3 regions of the Chryseobacterium vietnamense genome follow, and region 3 is predicted to be linked to each of the others. Evidence: riboswitches for the same ligand, from Rfam matches in the RefSeq annotation. Region 3 holds a riboswitch; each other region holds the start of a gene.
What was found. Region 3 has a riboswitch for S-adenosylmethionine ahead of J2786_RS17100 (alpha/beta fold hydrolase). Riboswitches for the same ligand answer to the same signal wherever they lie in the genome.

Region 1 (7,841 bases), 140 kb from region 3:
GAAAAAGAAGATGGAAAATCTCTTATTCTTTGGGAAGCCTATCATCAGAATACATTATGGTTAAAAGCTGTCATTGATTATAAAAACTGGCAGATCCTGGAAACCAATATTCCATCAAGCGCTGAATTTATTACCAAAACATTACGAAATGTTCAGCAGCTTTCTACAAGTAAATTCAAAACCGACCTTAGTTATCATTTAAAAACCAATCTTCAGTTTCCTGCAGATTATGGGCTTGGAAGCAGTTCTACCCTGATGAACAATCTTGCAGAGTGGGCTGAAATAGATCCCTTTTATCTTAATATGATCAGTTTGGGAGGCAGTGGATATGATATCGCCGTAGCGAAAGAAAAATCTGCAGTGCTCTTCCAAAGCAAACCTGAGATAAAATATGAGAAAGTAGATTTCAATCCCTCCTTTAAAAATGAACTGATATTTATTCACTTAAATCAGAAGCAGGATAGCAGAGAAGGAATCAACTTTTACAAGTCCAAAAAGAAGTCTCCGGAATTGGTTAATGAATTTTCAGATCTCACAAAAAAAATATTATTATGCAGTGAATTGGAAAATTTTTCCGAATTAATGATGATTCATGAGCATAAAATTGCTGATTTTCTTGAAATTCTCACAGTTAAAGAAAAATTATTCTCAGATTGCCCTTCATTTGTCAAAAGTTTAGGCGCATGGGGTGGAGATTTTGTAATGAGTGCCAAATTTGGGGACTATAAGAACTATTTTTGGGAGAAAGGTTTTACAACTATTTTTGAATGGGAAAATATAATTGATTTATAATCAATTAGTTGTGATCCTGTTTTTTTATTTGCCATTCTGACTTATATCAGTATATTTAAACCACCTTTAACAAATAATTAATATTATTTTTGTTGAAAGCAATAAAGAATAGAAAATATAAGTAAAATGAAAAACACTAAAATCATCCAGGATTTAGAGAAATTAGGGATTAAAGGAAACTATGAAGTAGTGTATAATCCTTCTTATGAAGAATTATATCAGGCTGAAGTTTCTCCTGAAAATCAGGGGTTTGAGAAGGCTGAGCTTACAGAATCAGGCGCAGTATCAGTAAAAACAGGAATTTTCACAGGTCGTTCACCTAAAGACAGATATATTGTTCAGGATGATGTTACAAGAGATACAATTTTCTGGGATGGTAAAGTAAACTTACCTACAACAGCAGAAATTTTCGGGTCTTGTAAAGAACTAGTGCTGAACCAGCTTGCTGAATCTAAAAAGATTTATGTAGTAGATACATTCTGCGGAACGAATGCGGATACAAGACTTAAAGTAAGATTTATCGTTGAAGTGGCATGGCAGGCGCATTTTGTTACTAATATGTTTATTCGTCCTTCTCACTATGAGCTTGAAAACTTCGGTGAGCCGGATTTCACAGTAATCAACGGATCAAAGACTACCAACCCGAACTGGGAAGCTCAGGGATTAAACTCTGAAAACTTCATCATGTTCAACCTTACTGAAAAACTACAGATCATCGGAGGTACATGGTACGGAGGTGAGATGAAAAAAGGGATGTTCGCGATGATGAACTATTACCTTCCATTAAAAGGGATGGCTTCAATGCACTGCTCTGCTAACGTAGGAGAAAAAGGTGATGTAGCTTTATTCTTTGGTCTTTCAGGAACGGGTAAAACTACTTTATCAGCAGATCCTAAAAGATACCTTATCGGTGACGATGAGCACGGATGGGATAACAACGGAGTATTCAACTATGAAGGTGGATGCTACGCTAAGGTTATCGACTTATCAGCAGAAAAAGAACCGGATATCTTCGCTGCCATCAAGAGAGATGCACTTCTTGAAAACGTTGTTGTGAACAATGGAGTAGCAGATTATACTGACGGATCTATTACAGAAAATACAAGAGTTTCTTATCCAATCTATCATATTAACAAAATTGTATTGCCGTCTAAAGCAGGTCATGCGAAAAAGATCGTTTATCTTTCAGCAGATGCATTCGGAGTACTTCCTCCGGTTTCTATCCTGAATGAAGATCAGGCTCAGTACCACTTCCTTTGCGGTTATACCTCAAAATTAGCCGGAACTGAAAGAGGAATTACTGAACCACAACCTTCTTTCTCTCCGGCATTTGGAGAAGCATTCCTTACATTACACCCGACAATGTATTCTAAAACATTAATCGGTAAAATGAAAGAGCACGGAGCTAAGGCTTATCTGGTAAACACAGGTTGGAATGGTACAGGAAAGAGAATTTCTCTGAAAGATACCAGAGCGATCATCGATGCTATCATTGACGGTTCTATTGATAATGCTCCTAAGACTCAGGTTCCGATTATGAACCTTGAAATTCCTACTGAATTGCCAAACGTTTCTACAGGTATTTTAGATCCTAGAGATACCTATGAGAATGCTTCAGAATGGGAAGAAAAAGCAAAAGATCTTGCTTCAAGATATATCAAGAATTTTGAGCAGTACTGTGATACTGAAGAAGGTAAGAAATTAATTGCTTCAGGACCTCAATTGCAGGAACAGACTATTTAATAGCTATCCATCAACATATAAAAAGCCTCATCATTGATGAGGCTTTCTTATTTATACTTTTTACAACTTTCAATCAATTTATTCTGTTCATCCAGTTTTAGAATTGTTGATTGGATAGATTCTTTAGTCAAATGTTTTATGATCAAAAAATGTTTTGAAGAAAAATAAGACTCTTCATTCAACATCTTATCTAAATACTTTGGAGTTGTGAAGGTCGTCCAATATTTTGCTTTGTCAGAAAATGTAATGGTTACTTCTATGGCATCAGATTCAATATTTTCTATTGTATCATCTATGTTAATTGAAGTTATTTCCGGTTCATTATTTAAACTAAAATAAAATTTCGAATACCATCTCAGCCTTCCTTCATTATTTTGAATCCTTACATTTTCATCGTTTATTTCTTTAATGATATAGGATTTTCTTTTCGTTAATTGGCCGGGATATGCCCCAATATTCTTACAGTAAATCTTATCATTTATCTCCATAAATTACTCTCTCTATATCCACAAACATCTGTGAAAATCTGTGCAATCTGTGGTTAAGAAATTACTTCACGCTTAATAAAGCCAACCTATACCCATCCATCCCAAAACCAGACAAAACCGCATCAGTATTAGCAGCTGTCACAGATTTCTGCCTGAATTCCTCTCTTTTATAGATATTGCTGATGTGAACTTCAATCTTGGGTTTTCTGATGTTTTTTAAACAATCGGCAATGGCATAAGAATAATGGGTAAAAGCTCCAGGATTAATTATCACGGCATCAAAATCATCCTCCTGAAGTCTGTTAATAAGCTCTCCTTCAATATTAGACTGATAATATTTTATTTTATGAAAATGAAACTCGGATTTTAAATTTTCCAAATAACTTTCCATAGAGACATTTCCATAGATTTCCGGTTCTCTTGTGCCTAAAAGATTGAGATTAGGTCCGTTGATGATCAAAACTTTCATACTATAAAATTAAAAACTTTTTTGAATTAACTGTATACACCTGGCCGCAATTATTTTTTTTGTGCTATTGAATTATTTATAATGATATTTATCATATTTGAATTAATGGTAAAGTCTGCAACTCCTTATTGGTATGGCTTTTATTAAAATTTTATGTTAATTATTAAAAAATTATCACGAAAAATCAATAAGTCTACTTGTTTTGTAGACTAAAAGTTTCTAGCTTTGCAAACATATTTCGATCGGCTTATAAAGAAAGATGGAGGGAACTGACCCTGTGAAATCTTAACAACCTACCCGTGGGGCAAGGTGTTACGTTCAGCCTTTTAAGGAAAAATAAGCATTTGGTTTATCGTATTTATCGATGCCCTTTGCTGACTATTCTGCAAAGGGCTAAATTTTAATATATGATAAATAAAATTGATTATGATTAGCAAAAATTTATTCAATTCTAAAGCCTGGATACCTCCGGTTGCTGCTTTTTTTCTGGGAGTAACCAGTGTAAGTGCACAGAATTCCTGGCCGAAAAAAGATAGCCTTCATGAAAAGGAGATTGATGAAGTAGTAGTGGTAGCTTATGGAAAAGCTAAAAGAAACAGCTATACCGGTTCTGTAGCCACCATTTCAAGCGATAAAATTAACAACAGACCTGTAACCAATATTACCAAAGCACTTGAAGGACAGGTTGCAGGGATACAGACAACCAGTGCCTCAGGACAGCCAGGTGCGGTTTCGACCATCAGAATCAGAGGTATTGGTTCCATCAGTGCTTCCAGTGATCCGTTATATGTGGTAGACGGAATTCCTTTTGACGGAAATATTAACTCTATAAGTCCAAGCGATATTGAATCCATCAGTGTTTTGAAAGATGCTACAGCAAGTGCTTTGTACGGTTCAAGAGGAGCAAACGGAATTATTATCATTACTACAAAATCGGGTAAAAAAGGAGAAGCCAGAGTTAATTTTAATATCAGTCAGGGATTCTCAGGAAGAGCTGTTAAAGATTATGAGCAGGTAAACACAGATCAGTACTTTCAATTATATTGGGAAGCATTAAGAAACGGATATCAGTCCGGTAAAGTTTCTTCCCAGCAGGCTGCACAAATGGCAACAGACAATCTTGTTTCTACCCTTGGGATCAATCCATATGGAACTGCTTATCCAAAACCTGTAGGAACAGATGGAAAATTATTACCAGGTGCATCGCCACTTTGGAATGATGACTGGAGAGATATTCTGCAGAGAGTGGCTTCAAGAAATCAGGTAGATCTTGATATCAGCGGAGGAAGTGAAAAAAGTAATTATTTCTTTTCATTGGGGTATCTGGATGATAAAGGGATGGCGATTGAATCAGGATTTAAAAGATATAATACCAGATTAAAGATCAATTCTGAAGTAAAAAAATGGCTGAATGTTGGGGTAAACTTAAGTTACACAAACAGCATTCAACAGGCGCCAACTTCTTCAGATTCCAAGGCCAGTAATATCATCAATGCCGCAAGATTTATTCCTTCATTCTATCCTTATTATGAAAGAAATGCAGACGGAACTTACGTTTTGGATGCTGATGGAAACCCGGTTTATGATTTTGGCAAGTACAGACCAACAAATGCGCTTCAGAATCAGAATGCCGCTGCAACCCTGCCATTGGATAAAAACGAAAATAAAGAAGATAACTTTTCAGGAAAAGGATTCATGGAATTCACTTTCTTACCGGAGTTAAAATTCAAAACGAGTTTTTCTGTTGATTTGGTGAATTATAACGGACATTATTATTCAAATCCATTGCTGGGACAAGGTGCTGAAATCGGAGGTTCGGTAACAAAAACCAATACCAGAACGCTTTCTTATACAACCAGCAATATTCTGACATACGATAAGAAATTTGGGAAACACCATGTAAATGCTCTGGCAGGACATGAATTCTATAAATACGATTATCAAACTATTTCAGGAACAAGAAGCCAGTTTTCACTGCCTTATTACTATGAGCCGGATGCGGCTTCCCTGCTGGGGAGTTTCAGTGGAAACAGTAATAAATTAAGCTTATTAAGTTTCCTGGGAAAAGTAGAGTATGACTATAACAATACTTACTTCTTATCTGCATCAGGAAGGGCAGACAGTTCTTCGAGATTTGCAAAAGATAACAGATGGGGGAGATTCTGGTCAGTGGGAGGTTCATGGAAAATATCAAATGAAGAATTTGTGAAAAGCCTGAATGTCTTCAATCAATTGACATTGCGTGCCAGCTACGGAGGACAGGGGAATGATAAATTACTTAGACCTAACGGGCAGCCGCTTTATTATGCTTATCAGGAGTTGTACAGATTTATCAGTCTTGGTGGCGAACCTGGAACAACGCTGGAAAAAACATCTACCAATAATGTAAAGTGGGAAACCAACCTTAACTTAAACGTAGGATTGGAATTCGCGATTCTGAATAACAGGGTTAAAGGAAATATCGAATACTTCAAAAGAAAAAGCCAGGATCTTCTGTTTAATATGCCGGTTGCGCCATCGTTGGGAATCAGTGATTATCCGGCGAATATCGGAACGATTCAGAATACAGGATTTGAATTTTCATTATTTACAACACCTGTTAAAACTGAGGATTTCCAATGGAATGTGGATGTAAACTTAAGTACTTTAAACAACAAAGTAACCAAGTTACCCGGTGGTTCTCTTGTAGTAGGAACAAAATTATTAACGGTAGGAGGCTCTGTATATGATTTCTTTATTCCGGAATGGGTGGGTGTAGATCCAAGCAATGGAAAGCCATTGTGGAAAACCGTTTCTACAGATGCCAGTGGGAACTCAGTGGAAGGAACGACTTCAGAATATTCAAAAGCTACAAAATTGCTGCAAGGTTCTGCATTGCCTAAACTGACAGGAGGGATCAGTACAAGTATTACCTATAAGAATTTTGATTTTTCAGGATTACTGACATTCAAAATCGGAGGGAAGATTCTGGATACCGACTATACTTCCATTATGCATAACGGAAGTGCCGGCGGACGCGCATGGAGTGCAGAAATGTTAAACAGATGGACCCCAGACAATCCTAATACAGATGTCCCGGGATTGAGTACAACAACGAATAACTGGACCTCAACATCATCAAGGTTTTTATATTCAGGAACGTATGCAAGACTTAAAAATGTAAGCTTAGGATATACACTTCCAGAAGATTATTTTGAGAAAATAGGATTGAAAAAGTTCAGAATTTATATCCAGGCAGAAAACCTACTGACCTTCTACAAACATAAGGGAATGGATCCTGAGCAGGCGTTGGACGGAACAACGTATTACAGATATCCTGCAATGAGAACGATCACTTTTGGTCTTCAGGCAACACTTTAACCTTTAAAATTGAAACAATGAAAAAATTAAAATATTTATCGTTTGCACTTATCGGATTTTTATCGTTGACAAGCTGTGAAAGTGAGCTGGACACGGCTCCGACTGATCAGGCCAACAGCGTAGAAGTTTTCAAAACAGCCGAAAGTGCCGAAACGGTGGTGAACGGTACCTGGGCAAAGTTTAATAATGACGGAACAACATACGCTAATATCGGTTATTCCACTGTTTTAAGAGCCAGCGATGCGATGGGAAGTGATGTGGCAGTACTGACCAATAAATATGGTTTTGCTTCCACTTATGCTTTCACCGAAATGGTGAACAGTACGGCAAGCAGACCTTTATTTATCTGGACGATGTTGTATTCCACCATCAATAATATGAATAATGTGATTACAAGAATTGATGGGACAGAAGGAAGTCAGGAGAAAAGAGATCAGGTGAAAGGACAGGCAAAAGCATTACGTGCTTTCTGTTATCTGAATTTGGCGAGCTTTTATCAGTTCAGTTATCTGAAAGATAAGTCAGCATTGACAGCTCCCATTTATACTGAACCTTCTACCACAAGCACGGTAGGGAAGAAAAGAGCAAGGCTTGAAGAAATCTATACATTGATTAAAAGTGATCTTACTGATGCCGATAACCTGTTGAAAAATTATACGAGGAACAATAAGGATAAGATCAACCGTTCCGTTGTGAACGGACTTTTAGCAAGAACTTACCTGAATACCGGTGAATGGAGCAAAGCTTCAGCATCTGCAAAAATTGCAAGAGAAGGATTTTCGCTTATGGCTCCTGAAAAATACAAAGATGGCTTCAATGACATCAACAATGCAGAATGGATCTGGGGGCACGGGCAGACGCAGGAACAGTCTGATGCGAGCTATGCTTTTCATTATCTGGATGTTTCTTCATCAGGAAGTTATTATTACAGCTTTATGGCAGATCCTTATTTTAAAGACCTTTTTGATACCAATGACATCAGATACCAG
Region 2 (7,841 bases), on a different contig from region 3:
TTGAAAGAATGAAGACTTTCGGAGCGACTTTCTTTACCATTCCCGGCCCGAAAATGATCTGGCAGTTTGGCGAACTTGGTTATGAGTTCAGTATCAACAGATGTGCAAACGGTACCATCGACAGCGGATGCAGAACTGATGAAAAACCTGTTGCATTCACTTTAGGATATGATACCAATGCGAACAGAAAGGCTATTTATGATACTTGGGCTAAAATCATCAATATCAGAAACAGTCATCAGGTTTTTAAATCTAAAACCTACAGTATAGAATCCAACAATCTTACGAATGATCCCAATGGCCTGATCACAAGAATTTATGTGTATGATGCTGCTATTACAACAGGAATAAAGAATGTTGTCGTATTGGCCAATTACACGACTTCCGCACAGAATGTAGTTCCTTATTTTCCTTACACGGGTCAATGGCAGAATCTGATGGACAACAGTATTTCGAATATAGCTTCCACAACATCCCCGATCACTTTACAGCCGGGAGAATTCAGAATCTTTGGCAATTATGCTGGCGCTTTGTCCACTGTAGATATCAATGCAGTCCACAAATTATCCCTTCAGATTGCAGATAATCCGGTTCGGAACGGAATTGCTCAACTCATTTTCAATAAGGCAAAAAACGGAGAGATTCTGATTTTTGATATGACGGGTAAAAAACTGGATACTTTCAAATTGGATAAAGAAAACGGTATCTATGAAGCTAAAATCAGTTATCCTGCAGGAACTTATCTGGTTCAGCTGAAATCGGATACAGGAACAGCCATTCAAAAGATTGTGATCAAATAAAAAAAATTATGGAGTTGTTTAGCTTATAAAAATGTTGAATATATTAAAACCATTAAGAAGGATTTAAGAAATAAAGTGTAGTTAAGATGAATCATTCTGATTTTTAAGCTTAAAGCGAAGCTTATCTTAATACTCTTAAACTCTTATTAAATCTTAATGGTTCAAAAATAAAAGTGTAAACAAGTTCTATAGAAAGAATAAAAGGCAAATTTGCGGATCAGCAGATTTGCCTTTTTTGTAAGTTCAAAAAAATAGTCTACTTTTGCAGTAGATTTATCAAGAAAGGTGGAGGGATTTGGCCCGGAGAAACCTTAGCAACCTGCACGGTTCCAGATGTGTAAAGGTGCTAATTCCAACCCATTGGGGGAGATAATTGAAGTCAATATTCTATATGAATTCCATTTCTTGAAGTCTTGTATATCTGCGGAACTAGCCGTCAGACTGTTATTATTAATTGGCAAGAACAAAATGAAAAAATTAAGCACAGCTGTATTATTGCTTGGGGTAATTCTGGTAGCTGCTCAGGAAAGTGAGGAAAAAGGAAAACAGATCGAAGATATTATCATCGTTGGAAACCGTAATGTCAAAAGAACAAAACTGGAGACGCCGGTTCCTGTAGATGTTATCAATATCGATAAAATCCAGAGAGGTTCTCCACAAATGACCGCTCAGGATCTCCTGAACTATGTAATTCCATCGTTTAACGCAGTGAGACAGTCTGCTTCTGATGGTACCGAACATATTGACCCGGTTACTTTAAGAGGCATGGGGCCTGACCAGGTTTTAGTGTTGCTTAACGGAAAAAGAAGACATTCTACTTCATTGGTAAATTATCAGAATACCGTAGGAAATGGCTCTGTAGGAACAGATCTGAGTACCATACCGGTTATTGCTATTGATAGAATAGAAGTGTTAAGAGACGGTGCAGCAGCACAATATGGTTCTGATGCTATTGCAGGAGTCATCAATATTATTCTCAAGAAAAATGCAGGAGCCTCGGCAAGTCTTACTTACGGACTGACCGGAAGAAATGATGGTGATACTTACCAGGCGGGAATCAATTACGGAACTTCGTTAGGAAAAAAAGACAGTTATATCAATCTTTCCCTGCAACTGAGCCACAGAGGAAAAACAACAAGAACGCAAAATCATGACCTGGATATTTTCGGAGATAATTTCGCTTATGAATTTGCTGGTGATGCTGAAGCCGTAAAAGCTGCCAGAGCCGCAGATGATGCAGAAATTGAAAAAAGAGGATTAACCCGTGATGATTTTAATTTTCAGATCGGAGATGCCCAGATCAGGCAGGGACAGTTGTTTTTCAACTCAGAATACCCTTTTAATGATAATTTTAAAGTATATTCTTTCGGAGGGTTCAGCATTAAAGAAGGAGAAGGATTTGGATTCAGAAGGCTGCCGAGCGAAAAGTCCAATGTGGTTTCATCCATTTACCCCAACGGATTTCAGGCAATTCTTGGATCTCAGGTATATGATATTTCTTATGCTGTGGGAGCAAAATATAATGTTAACGACTGGCTATTTGACCTTAGTAATACATTCGGGAGCAATACCTTCAATTATAATGTAAGCAACACCAATAATGCTTCTCTGGGAGCAAAATCTCCAACCCGGTTTTATGCAGGAGCCCATAGTTTTCTTCAGAATACTGTTAATCTTGATGTTTCAAAAAATATAAAACAGTTCAATATCGCTTTCGGAGGAGAATTCAGATTTGAACAATACCAGATCAAAGCAGGTGATGAAGCTTCTTATACCCAATACGACATCAATGGAAATGTTGCTACTGAAGGATCAACAGTGCTTGGTGCAGGAGGTTCCCAATCCTTTATCGGTTTTTCTCCAAATAATGCATTGAAGAAGGACAGGCATTCAACAGCCGTGTATGCGGATGTTTCGTATGATTTAGATAAAAAACTCAATATAGATGCGGCTGCCAGATTTGAAAATTATTCAGATTTCGGAAATACCTTGAATGGAAAACTTGCCGTCCGATATGAATTCGTAAAAAATTATGCAATAAGAGCCGCCGTTGGAACAGGGTTCAGAGCGCCCTCCCTTCAACAGCAATATTTCAATAATTCTTATGCTGATATTTCTACTTCAGGCGAGAAGATTGTCACAAAAGGAATCTTTAGCAATGATAGCAAAGCCGCTGAAATCCTTGGATTTGATAAACTTAAACAGGAAACCTCTGTAAATGGAAGTGCCGGATTTACTTTAACACCTGTAAAAGGACTGTTGATAACCGTAGATGGATATATTATTAAAGTAAAAGATAGAATCGTTATTACTGGAAATATAACAGATCCAAGATTGTCAGATCCAGCGATAGTAGGACAGGGAAAGGAGGTAGAAAGCGGAAGATTCTTTGCCAACGCTATTGATACAGAAACCAAAGGAGTTGATGTTGTAGTAACCTATGACTGGATTCTAGGTAATGGAAAATTAAATATCAATCTTGCCGGAAACTATACGGAAACAAAAATTACAGATTTCCATTTTCCGGAAAACTTAGGAACGCCTCAGGATCAGTTTTTTGGTCCCGATCAGATCAATATCATTGAAACACTGTCTCCAAAAACAAAAGCATCATTAGGATTGAATTATGGAATCGGGAAATTCAGTTTTCTCGTAAGAAATACCTATTTTGGTAAGGTAATAAGAGATGGTTATCCATTTGGAGACGTGCAGGAATTCTCGCCAAAGGTTGTGACTGATGTAAGCGTTGGCTATGATATCACCAAAAATATCAATTTTACAGTAGGGGCCAATAATGTATTTGATGTCTTCCCGGATCGCCAGATTTATAAAAATTCATACTATGGAGTATTCAAATACGCGCCGGTTCAGATGGGAACACTGGGGAATTATTTCTTCGGAAGGCTTAATTTTAATTTTTAATCATTAAATGAGTACTACTTCACATCAGATTGGCTGGAAAACAGCCGCTGCCATTGTCGTTTCCAATATGATAGGAACCGGGATTTTTACGACGCTTGGATTTCAGTTATCTGATATTACCAATACCTACAGTATTTTTCTGTTATGGGCCATCGGGGGAATTCTTGCTTTGTTCGGGGCTTTTTGCTACGCAGAACTGGGTTCACATTTTAAAGGAAATGGAGGCGATTTTATTTATCTCAAAGAAACCTATCATCCTGTATTCGGATATCTGATAAGCTGGATTTCACTCATCATAGGATTTTCCTCTCCTGTTGCACTGGCAGCGTTGGCAATGTCAAAATACCTTTCCGTATTTGACTATTCTTTTGGAAACGGTTTTGCGATCGCCGCTATTTTTCTCGTGGCCATAGCATTATCATTCAGTCTGAAAACATCCAGCAGGTTTCATAACTTTTTCACCTTCATTAAGATAGCTTTTATTATTGTGCTGGTTATTCTGGGAGTAGGAATTTCAGATTCACCACAGTTGGGTAATAGTCTCAATTTCAGTGACAGCTGGCAGAAGGAAATCATGCTTCCTGCATTTGCTACGTCTCTGGTATTTGTCACCTATTCCTATACAGGCTGGAATTCAGCTTCCTATATTGCAGGAGAAATAAAAGATGTTCAGAAAAACCTTCCCAAATCACTCATCATCGGAACTGTTTTTGTGACGGTAAGCTATATTCTGGTGAATTATATTATGCTGAAACATGCTCCTGTCAATCAGTTGGCAGGGAAAGAAGATGTAATGGGAGAAGCGGCTGTCAATATGTTGGGGCCCGCTTTCGGAAAGATAGTCAATATTTTTATTGCCCTGCAGCTGGTTGCTACAATTAGCGGGTATTTATGGGTCGGTTCAAGATTGACGCAGGCTTTTGCAAAGCACACCTACATCTGGAAACCATTATCAGCAGGAAATAGAAAAGGAATTCCTGTAAGAGCCATTTTTGCCCATGCAGTCATTGCGACGGTTATTATTCTAACGGGAAGTTTTAAAGAAATTTTTGTTTACACAGCTTTTATTTTACAGCTTTTTGCGAGTCTGGCAATTTCTACCGTTTTCTTCCTGAAGAAAAAAGACAGAAAAATCTTTAAGTCGAATGCGTTTCACATTTTCCCGGCAGTTTTTTTATTGTTCAGTATCTATATTCTCTATTTTACATTCATTCATAATCCTAAAGAAAGCCTGATAGGATTGGGAATTATTGCGGTAGGAATTATTTTATATCTGCTGGACAGAAGACTTTCTAAAGGATCTCAGACTTAGTTTTGATGATGCAGAAAGATGAATAAACAGATTGGCAAATCTGTCTTTTTGTGGTTTTACATCCTTTATCCCTAATGCTCAAAAATTTATGATGATTCGGAATTTTAATTTTGAATTAATAATCCTTATCTTTGCACCCACAAAATTTCTACAATGTCTAAATCATTAATTCCAAAATTAGAAGCTATTAAACAAAGATATAATGAGGTTGCAGACCTTATTATACAGCCTGATGTCATTTCAGACCAAAAAAGATATTCTTCTTTGAACAAAGAATATAGTGATTTGGGAAAAATTGTAAGAGTTTACGATCAGTACAAAGGTGCTCTGGACAGTATTGCAGAATCTGAAGAGATCATTGCAGACGGTTCAGACAGAGATCTGGTAGATCTGGCTAAAGAAGAAAAGCTGGAAGCTCAGGCTAAACTTCCGGGATTGGAAGAAGAACTGAAAGTATTACTGATCCCTAAAGATCCTGCCGATGACAAAAACGTTATCGTAGAATTACGTGCCGGTACAGGAGGTGATGAGGCAGCTATCTTTGTGGAAGATGTATACAGAATGTATACCATGTATTTTAAAACAAAAGGATGGAGACATGAAGTAACGGATTCTAACGAAGCCGCAAAAGGATACAAGGAATTGATCATGAAAGTGGAAGGAGAAGGTGTTTACGGAATCATGAAGTTTGAATCCGGAGTTCACCGTGTACAGCGTGTACCTGAAACAGAATCTCAGGGAAGAGTACACACTTCTGCCATTACCATTGCTGTTCTTCCGGAAGCAGAAGAAGTAGATTTTGAACTGAATCCTGCAGATATTGAAATGCAGACTTCCCGTTCAGGAGGTGCCGGTGGTCAGAACGTAAACAAGGTTGAGACTAAAGTTCAGCTTACCCACAAACCTTCAGGACTTGTTGTAGTTTGTCAACAGGCTCGTTCTCAGCTTGCTAACCGTGAGTTGGCAATGGAAATGCTGAGAACAAAATTATACGATATCGAATTACAGAAAGTACAGGGAGATATTGCCGCACAACGTAAATCTATGGTATCTACAGGAGACCGTTCTGCAAAAATTAAAACCTACAATTACCCGCAAGGTAGAGTTACAGACCACAGAATCAATAAGTCTATGTACAACCTTGATGCTTATATGAATGGTGATATTTCTGAAATGATTGATGCAGTAATCATGGCAGAAAATGCAGAGAAGATGAAAGGGGAAGAAGAGAATTATTAAAATTAAAACAAATAAAAACAAAGCCTCTGACTTTTCAGGGGCTTTGTTTTTCCCAATAACAAAACAAAATATAAACTATGAAAAACTACAAAATTATTTTCCTGCTGTTGCTTACCATAATGGGGCAGCAACTGATGGCGCAGACAGAAGTAAAGAAACCTAAAGAAGCCTTTGAGCTCTTCTTTGGTACTTTTGTGAATAATGATGACGCAGCATTGAATAAACTCAATGATTATTTAAAGCCTACCGTAGACAGTCAAACTGCTTATCAGGTGGATTTTAAAGAAACTTCAAAGGAAATGATCAATGGAAGCGTAGATAATTTTCTTGCAGCCTTTCCTAAAGCTACGGCTGCAGCTTGTAAAAAAGAAGCTGAAGATTACTTCGCCGCAATGTTTGGGAATTTTAAAACCGGAAAACTTACTGTAAAAGATGTAAAAGTAGTTCCGAATGAATATGTTGAAGGGCAAAAAATCGCAGAAATAAGCTATTCTGTAAGCTTCCTGGTTCCCTCAAAGCTAACCTCTGGACCAAAAGGAGATCTGAATAAAATAAAAGCTGAAGACCTTAAAAAGTATCTTATTCAGGCAGTTCAGGATTTTAAGAATGCTGATAAAACGGTAACAACCGACCAAAATTTTAGACTTTACGAACTTAAAGAAGGTGATAAAATATACTATTGGAACGGCAGCCCGGATGAGATTGTTTCCAACCTTACCGATTTCTATTTTGAAAGCTTCGGAGCCAATGAATAGATGAAAAGTACAATCATAAATAAAAAAAGTCCCAATATAAAGGGACTTTTTTTATTTCACATACTTTGCGTATTTTTGAGAAAAACCGATCAGTATGAATTTTAAACCTATATTGTTAACAGCTGGAGTATTGTTTTCAGCATCTTTTTATTCTCAGAAAATGAATTATCCTAAAGCGTTAAAAGGAAGCCAGACAGATACCTATTTCGGAACTGCTGTTTCTGATCCCTTCAGAGATCTGGAAAATGATTCCGAACCTACAAAAAAATGGGTAGATGAAGAAGTAGCTTACAGCCAGAATTATCTTTCTAAAATTCCGTTCAGGGATAAAATTAAAAGTCAGCTTAAAGATATCTGGAATTATGAGAAAATTTCAGCACCTTTCAAAGAAGGAGATTATACTTACTATTATAAAAACGATGGTCTGCAGGCGCAGTCTGTTTTGTACAGAACAAACAATAAAACCAATGCTACAGAAGTATTTTTAGATCCTAATAAATTTTCAGAGAAAGGAACAACTTCTCTTTCCAATCTTTCTTTCAACAAAAAAGGAAATCTTGCCGCTTACTCTATCTCTGAAGGAGGTAGTGATTGGAACAAGATTATCATCATTGATGCTGTAACCAAAAAACAGATTGATGAAACTTTACTGGATGTAAAATTCAGCGGGATTTCATGGCAGGGAGACGAAGGGTTTTATTATTCAAGCTACGACAAACCAAAAGAAGGAACAGTACTTTCCGGAATGACGGATAAGCACAAAGTATACTTTCACAAGCTGGGAACAAAACAGTCTGAAGATCAATTGATTTT
Region 3 (7,841 bases):
GGTATTGAAAATTTTGTTGGATGAAACCAGATCAAATCCGTTTTCTGCCAGGGCATGATAGTTCTTCACAAAGTCCTTGCTTGCCGTGTTATCCACAACGATCAGGTTTTCCAGTTGATTTTCATTGGAGAAATTGATCAGTTCTTCAACATTTGATGGATGTTCTGCTGTTAAAACCTCATCCCCCCAATTGGCATCAAACCCTTTTTTGTTGAAGGCAATTTTCTTTGAATTGGCTACCGCAACTACTTTAAGGTCTATTTTTTTACGTTTTTTAATTTCTTCAGCAGATTCCAGCACCTGCTCTATCAATGTTTTTCCTACGTTTCCGTGACCAATAATTGCCAGATGAACGGTCTTTGGCTTTTTGAAAATTTCAGATTCTATGATGTTTCTTGTTTTTTCATCCTGTGAAGATGTTACTACGATATTCACTCTGTTTTCTCCTGCTACCTGATTCAAAAGCAATGGGAAAACATTGTTTCTTGCCAGCTCAGCAAAGACTTTATTAAAATCTTCTGCTACAAAACCAATGACAGAAACATTATTGATACTATAGATCTGGGAAACTTTTCCTGATTTTCTTTCTTCTTCAAATTCATCAATAAGACAGGCAACTGCTTTCTCTGCATCATTTTCATGAACCAGAATAGAAATTCCGTTTTCTATGGCCTGCTGAGAAATTACCCCTACACTGATACGCGCCAAAGTAAGCGCTTTAAAAATTCGTCCGTCAATCCCGATTTCTCCCAGGAAATCTTCTCCTTCAAATTTGACGATTGATCTGTTCTTCAAAAATTTTATTTCGTTAGCATTTTTCATTACTTCTATAAAATGTTTTTAATGATATTATTTAATTGTTGATATTCCATTAGGAAGGCATCATGCCCGTGCATAGATTGGATCTCGTGATAAGAAACATTCTTATTTTTCTCTCTTAAGTCTTCAAAACACATTCGGATTTCAGAAGCCGGGAAGAATAAGTCTGTATCTACGGAGATCATGTGCATTCGTGCCTGTATGTTCTCCAGTGCTTCTTCGGCAACGTTTATATTCATCAGCAGATGGTTCATCAGTTTGTACGCTTTTAAACTAAACCTTTCGTTTAGCGCATTACCATGATAAACCAACCAGTCTTCTGATTCCAAGCGTTGTTTGTCCTGATTATATTGGTTTTGAAATCTGTCATTGAGTGACTGTGGCGTTCTGTAACACAGCATAGCGTGAATTCTCGCTTTTTGTAATGGTTCCTCTTTATCATCCAATAAAAATTTCTGAACCAGACACTGCGCATGAAGCCAGTCGTGTGTCCTGTAATCACAGGCTATAGGAATAAATATTTCTGCGAGTTTCGGCTGCTTGGCAAGCATTTCCCAGGCAATCCCTCCTCCCAGAGAGCCTCCAATAATGGCATATATCTTTTTGATGTGTAAAGCTTCAAGCCCTTTCAAAAATATCGAAGCGATATCTGAGGGAGTAAAGTCTTCATAGTCTTCAATTAAAAAATCGTCATATCCGTTTCCGGGTATATTAAAACACAGAACTGTATACTGATTGGTATCCACAATCTGATTTTCTCCTACCAGTTGTTTCCACCAGCCTTTTTCTCCAGATACCTCTGAGTTTCCGGTAAGAGCATGGTTGATCAAGATGATAGGGGCTGTAAACAGATCTTTCCCGAAAAGCTGATAGCTTAGCGGGATATGGTATTCCTTCTCGGAATTGGTTTGATACGTAAGATTAATATAGTTTAGTTCTGTTTTCAATTCTATTAAATTTTAATACAATTGAAAATGCCACAGGAAATGGCTGAAAAGAACTTCAGTAAGTTATCTGTCCAAAATACTTTGGTAGAACGTAGCACCTTCTTTGCTTGCACAAAGGGTTGCTAAGGTTTCATAGGGTCTAATCCCTCAACCTTTCTTGATAACATTTTCAATATTTGAATGAACGAATGGTGCAAAGGTAGTTCTTTTCTTTTAATTTCAAAAAAAAATTATTTTAATATTTAAAAAAGCCCTTAAATACAAGTGTTCCAAAAGCATATTAATAATTGTTCAGATGAAAAAAATTGGAATTACTTTTCAAAAAAACTAACTTCGTATTGAAAAATGATGCCATATGACCGCCGAAAAAGATAGATTACAAGATACCAAATGGAAAAACTGGGGACCTTATGTAAGCAACCGGCAGTGGGGAAATGTACGGGAAGACTATAGCCCGAACGGGAATGCCTGGAATTTTACCAATCATAATAATGCCGAAAGTTATGCCTACCGCTGGGGCGAAGAAGGTATTGCCGGAATTTCTGACGTAAAGCAGCTCTTATGCTTTGCTTTCTCGTTCTGGAATAAGAAAGACAAAATGGTAAAAGAAAGGTTCTTCGGATTGAGCAACCCTCAGGGAAATCATGGGGAAGACATTAAAGAAATCTTTTATTATCTGGATAATACACCTACCCATAGCTATATGAAAATGGTGTATAAATACCCGATCAACGAGTTTCCTTATGATGATATTCTTACGGAAAACGGAAGACGCAGCAAAAAGGAACCGGAATATGAACTCTTCGATACCGGGATTTTTGATAATGACGAATATTTTGATATTTTTATTGAATACTGTAAAGCTGATCACAACGATATTCTGGCCAGAGTGACAGTGTGCAACCGAAGCCAGCGTGAAGCTCCCATTGTAGTGGCGCCTACTGCATGGTTCAGAAACAACTGGAAATGGGGATATAATACTTACAAGGCAGAGCTAAGTGCTTCCCATGACGGAAGTATTACCATTGGCCACGACAGTATTTCGATCAAAAAGCTGTATTCCAGAAATTCAAATGCACAATGTGTATTTTGTGATAATGAAACCAATACTTCAAAACTGTATGGAGCTCCAGCAGTTGAAAATACCTATTTCAAAGACGGAATCAATAACTATATTATTCATCAGACAAATACGGTAAATCCTGAAAAAAGGGGAACAAAAGCTTCTTTTCTGATTGATGAAATGGTAGGCGCAGGAGAATCTAAAATTTTTGAATTCAGATTAAGTCCTGAGGAAAATGATGACCCATTTGAAAACTTTGATGAAATTTTTAATACCCGACAGGCTGAAGCTGAAGAGTTTTATCAGGAAATTCAGAGTGATACCGTTAACGAAGATGAAAGAAATGTACAGAGACAGGCTTTTGCCGGACTTCTCTGGAACAAACAGTTTTATCATTATAATATCGGAAAGTGGCTGAAAGGTGATCCGAATTTTGAAGCACCAAGAAATTTCAGTGAATATGTAAGAAATACGGAATGGAACCATCTTCACAACAAAGATATTATTTCCATGCCTGATAAATGGGAATATCCGTGGTATGCAACGTGGGACCTGGCGTTTCACTGTGTTCCTTTTTCCATCATTGATGCAGAATTTGCCAAAGGACAGCTTTTACTTCTTACAAAAGAATGGTACATGCATCCTAACGGACAGCTCCCTGCCTATGAATGGAATATGAGCGATGTGAATCCGCCTGTACATGCATGGTCGTGCTTCCGTGTTTTTAAAATTGATGAAAAAAATAATGGAAAGCCGGATTTATTATTCTTAGAAAAAGTATTCCAGAAACTCCTGCTCAATTTTACCTGGTGGGTCAACCGGAAGGATAAAAACGGGAAAAATATTTTCGGTGGAGGTTTCCTTGGTCTTGATAACATCGGAGCTTTTGACCGTAATATGGTTTTAAAGGACGGCCAGCACCTCGAACAGGCAGACGGAACCAGCTGGATGGCCATGTATGCATTAAATATGATGCGTATTGCAATGGAACTTGCCCAATATTATCAGGTGTATGAGGATATGGCGATCAAGTTTTTTGAACATTATCTTTATATCGCTGAGGCAATGGAAAATCTGGGCGAAGGCACAAAAGGGCTGTGGAATGAAGAAGACGGATTTTTCTATGATGTATTGCAGCTTGGAAACGGAGACAGTGTTTCTTTGAGATTAAGAAGTATTGTTGGTTTGATTCCTATGTTTGCTGTTGAAATCGTGGACCATCGCTTATTGGAAAAAATGCCTAATTTCAGAACCCGAATGGAATGGATCTTAAAAAATAAGCCGGAATTAACGAAACTGGTTTCCCACTGGGACGAAGAAGGGCACGGACGAAAACACCTGATGAGCATACTCCGCAAAAACAGATTGACAAAGGTCCTGTCCAGAATGCTTGATGAAAATGAGTTCCTGAGTTCTTACGGAATCCGTGCGATGTCCAAAGTATATGAAGAAAATCCTTTTGTATTTTCTGTGCATGGAACGGAAAATATGGTCTACTACACCCCTGCAGAAAGTGACAGCCGTATGTTTGGCGGAAATAGCAACTGGCGCGGACCCATCTGGTTTCCTATCAACTTCCTGATTGTGGAAAGCCTGCAGCGCTTCCATTATTATTATGGAAACAGCCTGAAAGTAGAACTTCCAACAGGTAGCGGCGACAAGAAAAATCTTGATGAAGTAGCCCAGAACATCAGCAAAAGACTTTGTTCTCTATTTTTAAAGGATGAACATGGACAAAGAGCTTTCAACGGAGGGAATCCAAAATTCAATTATGATGAACATTTCAGAAATTATATTACCTTCTTCGAATATTTTCATGGAGATAACGGCCGTGGTGTAGGAGCTTCCCACCAAACAGGATGGACTGCCACTGTAGCGAAACTGATAAAACCAAGACTTACCTTTTAGATGAGTAATAAATAATCAGTAATGAGTAATAAAAAAGCCGGATGATTCATCCGGCTTTTGCTGTTTTTATATCAGAGATTATATTTTTTCTCCGTTCACATAGACTTCGTATCCGATTTCTACATTCGGTTCTAATGTTTTTGATACGGAACAGTATTTTTCAAAAGAAAGTTCTGCAGCCTTCAGAGCTTTTTTAGGATCAATCTCTCCTTCCAAAAGGAATTTAACGGTAATTGACTTAAAAGGTTTCGCATCTTCTACCTGTACTCTTTCTCCTTCAACCTCTGCCTGAAAACTTTTGATTTCCTGACGCTGCTTCTTTAAAATAGAAACGACATCAATTCCGCTGCATCCGGCTACTGCCATCAGTACACTTTCCATTGGGGAAACTCCCTTGGCTCCCGGCTGGGAAGTATTATCCAAAAGAATAGAATTTCCCTGAGCATTGGTACATTCAAATAAAAAATCGTCGTTTATTCTGTTAAGTGTAATTTTCATTATTTATTGCTTATTGCTTCTGCAAAGTTATAAAATTCCTCTCGCTTTTATCTCCAGATATTTATTGATAACATCGATATTTAGATTTTCCGGAAGTGTATAAACGGTATAGATTCCATATTTACGAAGTTCCTGGATGATCAGTTTCTTTTCAAACTCAAATTTTTCAGCAATGATCTCATCATAGATTTCCTGCATATTTTCAGGATTTTTGTTGATCAGTGTTTGTAACTCTGAATTCTTGAAGAATACAACTACCAATAAATGGTTTTTAGCAATTCCGCGGAGATATTTCAGCTGTCTGTTCAGTCCGTCCAATGTTTCAAAATTGGTAAAAAGCAGAATTAAACTTCTTTGATTGATGGAATATTTTACATCCTGATATAAACGGTTGAAGTCACTTTCAAAGAAATCTGTTTTAATATTATAAAGGGCTTCGGAGATTTTCTTCAGCTGTCCGGATTTATTATCAGCAGCAATTTTATTTTCAGCTTTCTTGGAAAAGGTCATCATCCCGGCTCTGTCTCCTTTTCTCAAAATAATATGAGACAATGCCATGGTTGCATTGATGGAATAATCAAGCAGGCTTAATCCGTTGAAAGGCATTTTCATGGTTCTTCCTTTATCAATCAGCATAAAAATACGTTGTGATTTTTCATCCTGAAACTGGTTAACCATTAAACGGTTTGTCTTCGATGTCGCTTTCCAGTTGATCGTTCTGATATCATCTCCGGGTACATATTCTTTGATCTGCTCAAACTCCATAGTGTGTCCCAGTTTTCTCACTCTTTTGATTCCGCCCAATAAAAACTCACTCTGAATGGCCATCAGCTCATATTTTCTGAGGTGAATAAAGGAAGGATAAGAAGGCAGCATAGCATCTTTCTGGAAAATAAATCTTTTTGAGATCAATCCCAATGGTGAAGATGCATAAATATTCAGTCCTCCGAAATGGTATTCTCCTCTTTCCTTAGGTTCTAATGAATATTGAAAAAACGTGTTCGCTCCTGAAGCGATCTGTTTTTCAATCAGAAAATCTCTTTTCTGAAACTGGAACGGAATTTCATCAATAATTTTAGTAGCTATGGTAAAGCTGTAATTATTTTTGATATCAATTTTCACAAAATTCTCATCTCCGTTGGACAGTTTTTCCGGCAGAATTCTCTGGACCTGTAATGCATTCTTTTGATTAAAAAGCAACAGAAAATCTACCATTGCTGCCAGAAAGCAAATCAGGAGTGCAATATGGGCTGCCCACATGAGCACCGGAAAGAAAAATGCCAGGACATACAGAATCCCCACTCCGATGAGTGTAAAAAAGAAACGTGTATTGATGTATAAATTTTTCATTGGTTAGGTTGCAGGTTGCAGATGATAGGTTTTAGGAATTATAATCCAAACTCTACTCTCTGCTAACCTATCTCGGTATTTCTATTCCTTCTAAAATCTGGCGGATAATTTCGTCTGCTGTAAGTCCTTCCATTTCTCGTTCCGGAGATACGATGACTCTGTGTCTTAAAACAGCGTAGCTTGCTTCTTTAATATCTTCAGGAGTTACAAAATCCCTTCCTCTTATAGCAGCAAATGCTTTTGAAGCGGTAAGAAGCGCTAGTGAAGCTCTTGGAGACGCTCCCAGATACAAGAATTGATTTTCTCTGGTATTGATGATAATCTTAGCAATGTATTCCATCAGTTGGGCCTCTACAATAATTTCTTTTACCAGATGTTGGTAGTTTTTCAGCTGTTCAGCTGTGATAACCCGGTTTACTCCTTCTGTTTTATCTTCTTTTTTACTTTCGTGCTGGTTTTTAATGATCGCTATTTCCTGCTCAAGATTAGGATATCCTACATTGATTTTGAATAAAAAACGGTCCAGCTGTGCTTCCGGAAGCCTATATGTTCCCTCATGTTCGATAGGGTTTTGAGTAGCTATCACAAGGAAAGGTTCTTCCATCTTATAACGCGTACCATCCATTGTGATCTGTCTTTCTTCCATGACTTCAAATAATGCAGACTGCGTTTTGGCAGGTGATCTGTTGATCTCATCAATCAGGATGAAATTGGAGAAGATAGGTCCTTTTTTAAATTCAAATTCTGAGTTTTTCACATTGAATACAGATGTTCCCAAAATATCAGAAGGCATAAGATCAGGTGTAAACTGAATTCTGCTGAAGCCTACGTCAATGGTTTTGGCTAATAATTTTGCAGTGATTGTTTTCGCGACTCCGGGAACGCCTTCAATCAGAACGTGGCCATTGGAAAGTAATGCTGCCAAAAGATGTTCAATCATTTTCTCCTGACCAACAATTACTTTTCCGATCTCAGATTTCACTTTCTCCAGGCTTGTACGAAGTTCAATCATATCAATTCTGGACTGAAACTGCTCCTCCTGTTTATTGAGATTGATAGAGCTTTGGTTTTCTATATTTGGGTTATCAAAATTTTCCATAATAAAATTTAATTTATCATTCTAATCATGTATGAATGCATAATTGTATCCCTTCTCTGAACACTGATTATAGCATTGATCAACACTACATCATTAGGTTATTATATTTTTATATTATTTAAGTATTTCATCAAGGAGCTTATTGATCCTTGTAAGG

Region 1: it holds a riboswitch for S-adenosylmethionine, as region 3 does, so the genes downstream of both, J2786_RS16365 (SusC/RagA family TonB-linked outer membrane protein) here and J2786_RS17100 (alpha/beta fold hydrolase) in region 3, are expected to answer to the same signal.
Region 2: it holds a riboswitch for S-adenosylmethionine, as region 3 does, so the genes downstream of both, J2786_RS20605 (TonB-dependent receptor plug domain-containing protein) here and J2786_RS17100 (alpha/beta fold hydrolase) in region 3, are expected to answer to the same signal.

What each region holds. Positions count from the first base shown of each region.
Region 1 covers NZ_JAVDQX010000003.1:516,686-524,526, forward strand. Annotated here, with positions in the region: gene J2786_RS16345 (GYDIA family GHMP kinase) at 1-792, shown strand, start outside; gene pckA (phosphoenolpyruvate carboxykinase (ATP)) at 919-2,535, shown strand; gene J2786_RS16355 (hypothetical protein) at 2,583-3,023, opposite strand; gene J2786_RS16360 (type II 3-dehydroquinate dehydratase) at 3,085-3,492, opposite strand; SAM riboswitch class I at 3,737-3,835, shown strand; gene J2786_RS16365 (SusC/RagA family TonB-linked outer membrane protein) at 3,919-6,852, shown strand; gene J2786_RS16370 (RagB/SusD family nutrient uptake outer membrane protein) at 6,870-7,841, shown strand, end outside.
Region 2 covers NZ_JAVDQX010000006.1:176,561-184,401, reverse strand. Annotated here, with positions in the region: gene J2786_RS20610 (alpha-amylase family glycosyl hydrolase) at 1-800, shown strand, start outside; SAM riboswitch class I at 1,071-1,176, shown strand; gene J2786_RS20605 (TonB-dependent receptor plug domain-containing protein) at 1,269-3,722, shown strand; gene J2786_RS20600 (APC family permease) at 3,730-5,034, shown strand; gene prfA (peptide chain release factor 1) at 5,188-6,273, shown strand; gene J2786_RS20590 (hypothetical protein) at 6,351-7,028, shown strand; gene J2786_RS20585 (prolyl oligopeptidase family serine peptidase) at 7,123-7,841, shown strand, end outside.
Region 3 covers NZ_JAVDQX010000003.1:660,977-668,817, reverse strand. Annotated here, with positions in the region: gene J2786_RS17105 (ACT domain-containing protein) at 1-822, opposite strand, end outside; gene J2786_RS17100 (alpha/beta fold hydrolase) at 828-1,766, opposite strand; SAM riboswitch class I at 1,827-1,933, opposite strand; gene J2786_RS17095 (MGH1-like glycoside hydrolase domain-containing protein) at 2,122-4,737, shown strand; gene J2786_RS17090 (OsmC family protein) at 4,816-5,235, opposite strand; gene J2786_RS17085 (DUF58 domain-containing protein) at 5,263-6,585, opposite strand; gene J2786_RS17080 (AAA family ATPase) at 6,653-7,684, opposite strand; gene J2786_RS17075 (DUF4350 family protein) at 7,799-7,841, opposite strand, start outside.